2 regions of the Fictibacillus sp. EA-CB0309 genome follow, and region 2 is predicted to be linked to the other one. Evidence: predicted binding sites of a transcription regulator. Region 2 holds the regulator's gene; the other holds the start of a gene.
The links. The regulator CtsR, encoded in region 2, represses protease genes until heat stress. The targets are predictions, from matches to a motif close to ATGGTCAATAAAGGTCAAACA.
Positions count from the first base shown of each region.

Region 1 (5,859 bases), 870 kb from region 2:
CATTCTCTTCGGTCACAGAAACATCAGGATATAAATACGCCTGATCATTAACAGGTGAAAACGCCGCACCAGGACGCGGTTCCAGCGTTTGTAGAAAATCTGCTGCCTTCTCCACTTGTTCAGGTGTTACGTTCAGGATTGACGCTAGGTTTTTCATTTTCCGCTCAGCTAATTGATCCAAATGCCGATCAACAATTATGTAGCTTAACGTATGTTCAAGCTGTTGTTCACGTAGCTGAAGTAAGAGACACTCTCGTAAATCTCTCGCTCCGATTCCAACAGGTTCAAGTGTTTGCAGCAGACTGATAAGCTCTTCACATTTCTCGACTGTTGTTTTAAATCTGGCAGCCGTTTCTTGAGCGGATACGGTAAGATAACCGCTTTCATCTACGCTCAAAAGTAAATATTGAAAAAGTTTGCGATCCTTTTCTTCAATTGGAAGAAGAATGGACTGCTTATAAAGATAGTCATATAGCGTTTCCTTCTCCATAATTAAATGTTCGAGGTGCTGCTTATCATCTGAACGGCTATTAATTCCGTTCTTCCGTACACTCTTTTTCAATGTGGTAAACATGCCTTTTGGTTCAGCAATTTCAATAAGCGGATTTTCTAATGCCTGCTCTTGAAGGTATGATGTCAGTTCGTGACTGGGAACTTGTAAAATGGCGATGGCCTGGCGCAATTCAGTTGTCATGACAAGATTCATGCTCTGTTGTTGAAACAAACCCATTTCCATCCTAAATCCCTCCCCTATTATTTCATCATACTATAGATGAAAGCGCTATACATCCTACAAAATTTGGGGGTCTGACTCCCAACAAATACAAATTTACCAAATTTGTATTTGTCAGAAAGACATAACGATCCCTACAAGCTTAAGTTTGATTAGCATCTTTGATTAAGCGCAATGTTAAATTGTTAGGGGTCTGTCCCGGGGACAGACCCCTAACAATTTACACACAATTTCATACCATTTTAAAAGATACAAAAAAATGCCAGCACCGCCGGAAGGCAGTGTGGCATTTTAAACTTTACTATTAAAGTTTTGTTACGTTAGCAGCTTGTGGTCCGCGCTCGCCATCAACGATTTCGAAAGATACTTCTTGTCCTTCTTCAAGAGACTTGAAGCCTTCTGATTGAATCGCAGAAAAGTGTACGAATACGTCATTTCCACCTTCAACTTCGATGAAGCCGAAACCTTTTTCAGCGTTGAACCATTTTACTTTACCATTTTGCATGGGTGTTTCCTCCTTACAAACGCTATGTAAGCGTTTTAACTCTTTTAACCATCTTACTATGTAAATAAAAAGGCATAAAAAAATGCGCACTCATCTGAATAATTCAGAAGCGGATTTAAGTGTTCCACTTCTTATTCAAAAAGTACGACCGCTTTAAATCCAAAAAATATTCACAACGTAAAAGGTTGAGATAACTATAACATGTCCAACCCAAATTGTCAAAACAAGGGATGAAATTTTTGATATACTTTTGCTCTGCCACTCGATAGGCTATGATAGATAAAGACCTGTAACATCTGTAAAACTTGTTTATCGATTTAAGGAGGAAGAACTGTGAGCGAAGCATTTTCAGTACCTTATTTTAAAGAAAATTTTCAGCAATATATCGAACGAAACAAAGATGTTTTTACGAAAACACATGCGATGAATGCTTATTATCGTTCGATCGTAGGAACACTTATCAATGATAATCTCAATAAAAACAGTGAAATCGTGCGTCGCATACGTAATTTAGAAACCGCTTATATTGAAATTAAAAATGAAAACTAAAGCTTAATTAATCCGATATCAGGGTAATGTTTTGTAATGGAGAGGTTTAAAATCCTGCTTCTAGCGGGCATTATGATGATAGCCCATACATAAGGTGTAAGAAGGATATTGAGCAATGCTGGCGAAATGAGTTACATACAGCATATTGTTTGACCTTGTTTGACCTTTTTTGTATGATGACAGTACAGTTTAAGTTGAAAAAGGAGAAGGAGGATTTCCATGAACTTAATTCCAACAGTAATTGAACAAACGAACCGTGGGGAGCGCGCTTACGATATTTACTCCCGTCTGTTAAAAGACCGTATTATTATGCTTGGCAGTGCAATCGACGATAACGTTTCTAACTCAATCGTAGCACAGCTTCTATTTCTAGCTGCTGAAGATCCTGATAAAGACATCTCGTTATACATAAATAGCCCAGGTGGATCAATCACAGCAGGTATGGCGATTTATGACACAATGAACTTTATTAAGCCGCACGTATCAACAATTTGTATTGGTATGGCAGCATCAATGGGAGCTTTCTTATTGGCTGCAGGTGAAAAAGGAAAGCGTTATGTGCTTCCGAATTCAGAAGTTATGATTCATCAGCCACTTGGCGGCACACGCGGTCAAGCGAGTGATATCGAAATTCACGCACGCCGCATTATCCAAATGCGTGAACAGCTTAACAAAATCTTGTCTGAAAAAACGGGTCAACCGCTTGAAGTGATCGAGCGCGACACAGACCGTGATAATTTCTTACTTGCAGAAGATGCTGTTAAATATGGATTGGTCGATAAACTGATCACTTCTGTAGACAGCACAGATATTAAAAAATAACAACAAATAGGAAAAACAGGACTGCTTCAATGTTGAGCAGCCCTGTTTTTTTGTGTGTTTTATTAAAGTACAGCTACAATTTTTCCTTTAACGTGTCGTTCTGCAAGCTTAGCAAGTGCAGCAGGTACTTCTTCTAGCGAAATCGTTTCAGAAATCATAGCTGTTATTTTTCCTTCGGCCACAAGCTGTGCCAATTCTTCGTTCATTGTTGCTAGATCTTTTTGTGCTTTGACTGAATTAGAAAAATGAGCAGCACCTAGTGCGATCTCGTGAAAGGATAGCGCTTGGCTGAATGGTTTAACAGCGGAATAATCAGGATTTCCAGCAATAAAAGCAATACGCCCGTTAAATGCAATACTCTTTAGAGACTGAGTAGCATTATCACGGCTTACGGTATCAAGAACGGCATCTACACCAACATTATCAGTCAGTTCCATGACTCGAGCATGGACATCTTCTGTTTTATAAAAAATCACGTGATCTGCACCTAAGCTCTTCACGTATTCTTCATTTTCAGGCGAACATGTTGTGATGATGATCGCTCCAATCTGTTTAGCCAGCTGTATCGCAAAACCGCCGACACCCCCTGCGCCGCCATGGATCAGGATCGTCTCACCTTCTTTCAAGTTCATCTTGCGGAATAGTGCTTGATAAGCCGTCATCCCTGCACATGGAAGAGCAGCTGCTTCCTCAAATGACAGTCCGTCTGGAATTCTAGCTACAGAATGAGCGGTAGTAAGCGCATATTCAGCGTATCCGCCTTTTTTGCGAGGTTACCATGATAGAAGATACGGTCTCCTTGTTTGAATTCCGTAACCCCTTCCCCTGTTTCTTCAATAACACCCGCAGCGTCTAGTCCTAAAATATGAGGATAGTTCCAATTTGGGTTTCCATTTGTTGCCGTTTTGTAGTCTACTGGATTAAGTCCTGCCGCCTTCACTTTAACAAGAACTTCACCTGGTCCTGGAACAGGTTTATCTGTTTCACTAACCTTCATTTCACGCCACATGTTTTTGTCTTGTAACAATAAAGCTTTCATCTATAAAGTCCCCTTTACGAGTAGTAAGATTGGTAAAAATGATACAAGGGACAGTATATCCATTTTGATGGTGTGATAATAGAAAAATGCTCATGGCGGTTAGCTTTACGCTGTCAGTGTATTGCGTGTTCTGGGTGTCCTCACTAAATGGACAAAACAGGGATTTGTATTTGTCTGGGGTCTGTCCCCCTCGATTGCTTTCAGCATGGCTTTGGCTTTGTTGACCGTTTCTTCGTATTCACGTTCAGGCACGGAATCCGCCACAACACCAGCTCCTGCTTGCACATATGCTTTGCCGTCTTGAAACACGATCGTTCGAATCGCGATACATGAGTCCATCTGCCCGTTGAACCCTAAATAGCCGATCGCGCCTCCATATACACCGCGTGATTGCTTCTCCAGTTCTGAGACGATCTGCATAGCTCTTACCTTCGGAGCACCTGAGACTGTTCCAGCCGGCATGCACGAGCGCAAAGCATCAAAGAAATCTTTATCTTTTTGCATTTTGCCTTTTACGTGCGATACCATATGCATTACGTGTGAATACCGTTCGATTTCCATATAAGAGTCTAGCTCAACAGAACCAAATTCACTGACTCGTCCAACATCGTTTCTGCCTAGATCAACAAGCATGACATGTTCTGCACGCTCTTTTTCATCTGCGAGTAAGTCCCTTTCATATGCTAAGTCTTCCTCATGCGTCTTGCCTCTTGGCCGGGTTCCTGCGATCGGCCTGTTTTCAACACATCCGTTATCTACTTTTACAAGAAGCTCAGGAGAAGCACCTACGATAAACGTGTCGTTAGATTTGTAGTAATACATATATGGCGATGGATTCATGGAACGCAGAAGCCGGTACACATCAAACGGATCGGCTTCCGTTTCCTGTTCAAACCGCTGTGACAATACGACTTGAAAAACGTCTCCAGATTTGATGTATTCTTTCGCCTGCTCAACCATGGAACAGAATTCTTCTTTTGTGTGAGAAGAGCGAACTCCTCTGCTTTTTTCACGGTTAATGGCTGTTCTGAATTTTCTGCCTTGCTTTTCGGGTGTTGCTGCAACTCTTGATACGTTCGACGAATACTCTCGCAAACGTCGTTATACTTTTGTTTAATACTTTCCTCATTATCATCATGGGAAACGTGCAGATTGCACAGGATTGTGGTTTTTTGTTTCAGATGATCAAATACAATGATTTCGTCAGTGAACAAAAATTCCATTTCATTTTCTTGGTTGGATGGCGATTTTGGTTTTGGCACATTTTCAAACGTATGAATCAGGTCATAGCCGAAAAAGCCAACAGCACCTCCTGTAAACGGAGGCAGAGAAGAGTGTTTAGGAGACTTGTATCGCGACATATAGTACTTCACGATTTCTAATGGAGAGCCTTGTTTCTGTATGTGTTGATTTTCTTTAATAAAGTCAAGATCGACTTTGGTCCCTTTTGAGGAAACAACCAAAAAGGGTTTTCTGCCGATATAGGAGTATCTAGCCCAACGTTCTCCGCCTTCTACACTTTCAAGCAGAAACGCATACGGCTCGTGGCGTACTCTCTCAAACTGAGAGATGCATGTTTCTTGATCAGATAGATACGTAAGACCAATCGGAATCACATTGTAGTTTTCTTTCGATAGAGATACAACTTCCTCTAAAGATGGTACAAACATGTTCAATTCACCTCTTTCAAAAAATAAAAACCTCTCGCTTGTTACAGCGGAGGCTAATTAAATGCATCATTAATAAACTAAGAAAGAGGTTTAATACAGGATTAAATACTCTCAACTCAGCTCAAGCTATGCTCTCTTTTCTCCACTCATCTCAACTCTTACTATTCTCCTGATTAGTGATTAATATATAGGGTTACCCCTTATCTGTCAACTATTGAATAAGGTTACAAAAGCTTAGCGATAAAACGAGTGCCGAATCACCCAAACCCAGCAAACACTAAAAAATAATATGAGGCTAAATATAATCGTAATCATAAACGCAAGTCCTAAGAACAAGCCGGAACTTTGTGGATATTGCAGCGTGTAGCCAGCTAACGCCAAGGGATAGAGAAGAATGAAAATCAGCATCGAAACCCAGAAGATGAGCCTGAACGTACTTTTTCGGGGTTTGATCAAATATAAGGTTAATAGCATATTCAAAACGGTTAAACCAGCGGCAAACGACCAGTCATGCACAAAACTTGTATGATGCAAAATAATC
Region 1 covers NZ_CP169271.1:1,049,864-1,055,722, reverse strand. Annotated here, with positions in the region: gene rpoN (RNA polymerase factor sigma-54) at 1-736, opposite strand, end outside; gene cspD (cold-shock protein CspD) at 1,038-1,238, opposite strand; gene yvfG (protein YvfG) at 1,572-1,787, shown strand; gene clpP (ATP-dependent Clp endopeptidase proteolytic subunit ClpP) at 2,007-2,609, shown strand; partial or broken gene ACEWFH_RS05805 (zinc-binding dehydrogenase) at 2,672-3,648, opposite strand; partial or broken gene trpE (anthranilate synthase component I) at 3,754-5,318, opposite strand; gene ACEWFH_RS05795 (hypothetical protein) at 5,553-5,852, opposite strand.
Region 1: a site for CtsR is predicted at 1,934-1,954, ahead of clpP (ATP-dependent Clp endopeptidase proteolytic subunit ClpP). Genes of this name have one in related genera too.

Region 2 (5,859 bases):
AATCGGACGTTTAGGATCCTTTAATCCAGCACGTGCTCTTCGGATGGCTTTTGAAATGGCAGATACCGCTTCAGTCTGGCCGATTAAGCGGTCATGCAGAATTTCTTCCATCTTGAGGAGACGTTCTGTTTCTTCTTCAGCAAGCTTTGATACAGGTACTCCGGTCCATGAAGAAACAACTTGTGCGATATCTTCCGGTGTTACTTCTGTATTTTCTTTTCCTTGCTTCTCTTTCCATACATCTTTGGTTTTTTCCAATTCTTCACGAAGACGCTGCTCAGAATCTCTGAGTGAAGCAGCTTTTTCAAACTCCTGGCTTTGAACAGCAGCATCCTTCTCTTTACGTACTTCTTCTAACTTTTGCTCCAGCTCCTTTAAGTTCGGCGGAGCTGTGTAAGAACGAAGGCGAACCTTTGATGCCGCTTCGTCAATTAAGTCAATCGCTTTATCAGGCAAGAAACGGTCTGAAATATAGCGATCAGAAAGTTGAACAGATGCCTCGATTGCCTCATCTGTAATCGTTACACGGTGATGCGCTTCATAACGATCGCGAAGTCCTTGAAGGATTTGAATGCTTTCATCCTTTGTCGGCTCATTAACCGTAATTGGCTGGAAACGACGCTCAAGCGCTGCATCCTTTTCGATATATTTTCTGTATTCATCGAGTGTTGTTGCACCAATACATTGCAGTTCACCACGAGCAAGAGCGGGCTTTAAGATGTTGGATGCATCGATCGCACCTTCTGCTCCACCTGCACCGATCAGCGTGTGTAGTTCGTCGATGAATAGAATGATGTTGCCCGCTTGGCGGATCTCATCCATTACCTTTTTCAGACGGTCTTCAAACTCACCTCTATATTTTGTACCCGCAACCACTGTTCCCATATCAAGCGTCATAACGCGCTTATCACGGAGTGTTTCTGGGACTTCATTGTTGATGATCTGCTGTGCTAACCCTTCTGCGATCGCAGTTTTACCTACACCAGGCTCCCCGATCAATACAGGGTTGTTTTTAGTACGGCGGCTTAACACCTCGATAACACGCTGAATTTCTTTTGCACGGCCAATCACAGGGTCAAGTGAACCATCACGTGCAATTGCCGTTAGATCACGAGCCAGGCTGTCTAGCGTCGGTGTGTTTGCACTAGCTGAAGATCCTCTATGACTAGAAGAAGATTCATTGCTTCCTAGAAGTTGGAGAACTTGCTGACGTGCTTTGTTCAGGCTTACACCTAAGTTGTTTAATACACGGGCTGCAACGCCTTCTCCTTCACGGATCAAGCCTAATAAAATATGTTCTGTTCCAACGTACGAATGCCCTAGTTTACGAGCTTCGTCCATGGAAAGTTCAATCACCTTTTTTGCACGAGGTGTATAATGAATCGTTTGAACAGCTTCCTGTCCACGGCCGATTAATGTTTCTACTTCTTTTTGGATTTTTTCCGGCCCTAAACCAAGGACTTGAAGAGCTTTGGCTGCAATTCCTTCGCCTTCCCGAATCAATCCAAGTAAGATGTGTTCTGTTCCCACATTGTTATGCCCTAATCGAATTGCTTCTTCTTGTGCCAACGCTAAAACTTTTTGTGCTCTCTCAGTAAAACGGCCAAACATCATACTCGTCACGCTCCTTATCGGTTTTCCAATTTTATTCTTTCTCTGATTAATGTGGCTCTTCTTATATCACGTTCTTCTGGAGTTAGAACTTCACCTGCATATTGTTGAAGAAAACCTGGTTGTGTAAGTATCATAAGTTCATTTAGAATCGTTTTTGATATGCCGGGTAATATCTCTAGATCAATGCCAAGCCGCACATCTGATAAACATTTTGCAGCTTCTTTTGATTGGATGATCCGGCAGTTCTCCAACGTTCCCAACGAACGGAATAACTTGTCTTCAAGCTGTAATTTCAATCCATCCTGCAGCTGTTTACGAGCTGCACGTTCTTGCTGGATGACCTGCGTTACAACTCCTGCGAGATCTTCCATTATATCCTCTTCAGACTTACCAAGTGTCATCTGATTTGATATTTGAAAAATGTTTCCTTGAGCTTCTGTCCCCTCACCATATATGCCTCTTACAGCTAATCCTAGCTGGTTGATCGCCGGTATGATTCGGCTCATCTTTTTTGTGAGGACCAGTGCGGGAAGATGCATCATCACGGAAGCTCTTAGGCCGGTTCCTACATTTGTCGGACAGCTTGTTAAATATCCTCGTTTTTCATCAAACGCATAATCTACATTTCTTTCAATCAAATCATCAATTTCGTTCGCCTTATGAAGCACTTCTTCTAGCTGGAAACCTGGTGCTAAACATTGAATGCGTATATGATCTTCTTCGTTCAGCATGATGCTGACTGACTCATCGTCATTCATAAGTACTGCACCATATTTCGCTTGTTCTGCTAAATTCGGGCTAATAAGATGTTTCTCAACAAGTACCCTTTTTTGAACAGGTTTTAACTTCTCCATCATCAGCATTTCCAAATTTTCTGCCTCAGCTGCATCATTTTCTTCATTCATGCAAGAAGAAATGGAAGCAATCACTTCATGAGCAGATTCTTTGTCTGCTGCGATGGGGAAAACAAACTGATGAATATTCCTTGCAAGTCGGACACGGCTTGAGAGAACAATATCTGATTCAGGTCCTTCCCTTTTCATCCAGGGACTGATTGCGTCACTGATAAATCGTTCTAAAGACATCGGTTACGAATCCCTCCCCTGTTCCAAGCGGCGTTCGATTTCTCTGATGATATCTCTCGTTTCAGCAGCTCTTTCAAATTCCTCATTTAATATATACTGCTGCAAAGCTTGCTTTAATTGCTGAAGCTGCTTTTTTCTTGAATACTGCTCCCTGCGCGTAGAGGTATCTTCCCCGCATGCAAGGTATTACCGCCATGAACCCTCTTAAAGATCGGATTAAGCTTGGATTCAAACGCCTTATAGCAGTTATCACATCCAAAACGGCCAATTTTAGCAAACTGATAATAACTCATCCCGCATTTTTCACAGCTTAACGAGGGCGGAATGAAATTGGATGATGGGGTGTTCGGAACATGTCCATCACCGTGTAAAAGACCAGAAAGCAATTGGTGAATGGAAAATGAATTCGACCCCGGCATGAATTCTCCTTTTTCTTTGGCACAATGTTCACAAATGTGAAATTCCGTTTTCTCTCCATTTATGATTTTTGTAAAATGCAATGACGCTTCACGTTCATGGCACTCTTCACAATTCATTCTGCTCCCTCCTTTTATATAGAATGAAAAAAAGGGCTATGTGGTTCGATATTTTAACGTTTTTATCATAGCTTTTAAAAGTTCTGCACGTAATTCATCTCGATGCGGAAGATTAAGCTTTAAAATGGATCGATCCATAACGCTCAGCATAAGCCTCGCTTCCCGTTCGGAAACAATCGTCTCTTCCATAAGTCTCTTTATTACATTTTCTGCGTTGCCTTGCGATATCCTTTCACCAATCAAGGTGGTTAAGTGATCAATTAGATGGGCTGAGCTTTCGGTACGGACCTTCATGATCCGAATATAGCCGCCTCCACCTCTTTTACTTTCCACTACAAACCCTTTTTCAATCGTAAATCTCGTGTTGATTACGTAGTTTATTTGAGAAGGCACGCATTGAAACCTTTCAGCAATATCCGTCCTTTTAATTTCGATGGCCGGATCATTCGAACTTGAGAGAATTTGCTTTAAGTAATTTTCAATTACATCTGAAATATTTCTCATTTCCCCTCCCCTTCTGACTTTGACTAACTTTGACTATAGCATTATTATAGCCTGCTTTTTTCCCAAAATGCAAATCTCTATCCACCATTATTGCCTCGTCCCCAGCTTCTTAACCTGTATGATTCTGTCGAAAAGATGGTGCTTTTGGTGGAGGATGATGATGAGTTCTTTTGAGGAATTTGAAGATTATTGTGGCCGCAGACAGTTGTTTCGAGTGATAAATAATGGTGGATGGGTGATCGATGGTGTCGAAAATCGGATAAACTTTTTTATATACGTAATTATGGACCTTATCTTCGTATATATTCTCCATTACCTCGTATAAAATGAAGATTACCTCGTAATTGTGTGAGATTCTGGGTTTTGAGGGAGAGATCAGGGGTGTATTTGGTTAGGTTTATAGTTGGATGATAGTTGTAAGAGCTGCTAGAGTTCTTTTGGATGAATTTTTAGAGCTTTTGCTGAAGAATATAGCGTGGTGGAAGATGGTTGTGTCCATCTTCTTCCTTTTTTATGGTTGTGAGAGGATTTTTAGGGTTGAAACAGGTCTTTGAAAAATACGAGGCGGGGTATCTCTAACCCCTAATTAAGTCTAGATGAACAAAATTCGGTCGAAATGAGAGCTAATTAAGTCGTAACGGACCTTAATTAAGTCTAAAATCATAAATAAAGGCCATTCGCTAAATCTCGACAACCCAGCTCAGCTCTAACCAAGCTCTATACCCTCCCCTTCCACATCCCAATCACCTTTAATCAGAAGTTTGGCGGATGCCAAACCACCTTTTTTCTTCCTTTTCTTTTTAAACACAAAAAAAGAAGATGGATCTGCATCCATCTTCCTCATTTGCCTAGCGACGTCCTACTCTAACAGGGGAGACCCCCAACTACCATCGGCGCTGAAGAGCTTAACTTCCGTGTTCGGTATGGGAACGGGTGTGACCTCTTCGCCATCATCACTGGACCTTGTTACTTATGTAACACTCTCAAAATCATTTATCCTGTTGGGACAAGATAAATTTTATTATATTTTAAAGCCTTTTGCAAGAGATTTTTTAATGATTTTCATCATTTTTTTATGTTCTCTCAAAACTAGATACGACGTTTCCAAACGTTATGCTTTTTAAGGATAAGCCCTCGACCGATTAGTATCTGTCAGCTCCACGTGTCACCACGCTTCCACACCAGACCTATCAACCTCATCATCTCTAAGGGGTCTTACTCACTTAACGTGATGGGAAATCTCATCTTGAGGGGGCTTCATGCTTAGATGCTTTCAGCACTTATCCCGTCCACACGTAGCTACCCAGCTATGCCCCTGGCGGAACAACTGGTACACCAGCGGTGTGTCCATCCCGGTCCTCTCGTACTAAGGACAGCTCCTCTCAAATTTCCTGCGCCCGCGACGGATAGGGACCGAACTGTCTCACGACGTTCTGAACCCAGCTCGCGTACCGCTTTAATGGGCGAACAGCCCAACCCTTGGGACCTACTTCAGCCCCAGGATGCGATGAGCCGACATCGAGGTGCCAAACCTCCCCGTCGATGTGGACTCTTGGGGGAGATAAGCCTGTTATCCCCAGGGTAGCTTTTATCCGTTGAGCGATGGCCCTTCCATGCGGAACCACCGGATCACTAAGCCCGACTTTCGTCCCTGCTCGACTTGTAGGTCTCGCAGTCAAGCTCCCTTGTGCCTTTACACTCTGCGAATGATTTCCAACCATTCTGAGGGAACCTTTGGGCGCCTCCGTTACTGTTTAGGAGGCGACCGCCCCAGTCAAACTGCCCGCCTGACACTGTCTCCGAACCGGATCACGGTTCAAGGTTAGAATTTCAATACAGCCAGGGTAGTATCCCACCGACGCCTCCACCGAAGCTGGCGCTCCGGCTTCTCAGGCTCCTACCTATCCTGTACAAGCTGTACCAAAATCCAATATCAAGCTGCAGTAAAGCTCCATGGGGTCTTTCCGTCCTGTCGCGGGTAACCTGCATCTTCACAGGTACTATAATTTCACCGGGTCTCTCGTTGAGACAGTATCCAAGTCGTTACACCTTTCGTGCGGGTCGGAACTTACCCGACAAGGAATTTCGCTACCTTAGGACCGTTATAGTTACGGCCGCCG
Region 2 covers NZ_CP169271.1:180,356-186,214, forward strand. Annotated here, with positions in the region: gene clpC (ATP-dependent protease ATP-binding subunit ClpC) at 1-1,614, opposite strand, end outside; gene ACEWFH_RS01205 (protein arginine kinase) at 1,629-2,699, opposite strand; partial or broken gene ACEWFH_RS01210 (UvrB/UvrC motif-containing protein) at 2,703-3,235, opposite strand; gene ACEWFH_RS01215 (CtsR family transcriptional regulator) at 3,272-3,739, opposite strand; gene ACEWFH_RS01220 (hypothetical protein) at 4,446-4,583, opposite strand; rRNA gene rrf (5S ribosomal RNA) at 4,586-4,700, opposite strand; rRNA gene ACEWFH_RS01230 (23S ribosomal RNA) at 4,862-5,859, opposite strand, start outside.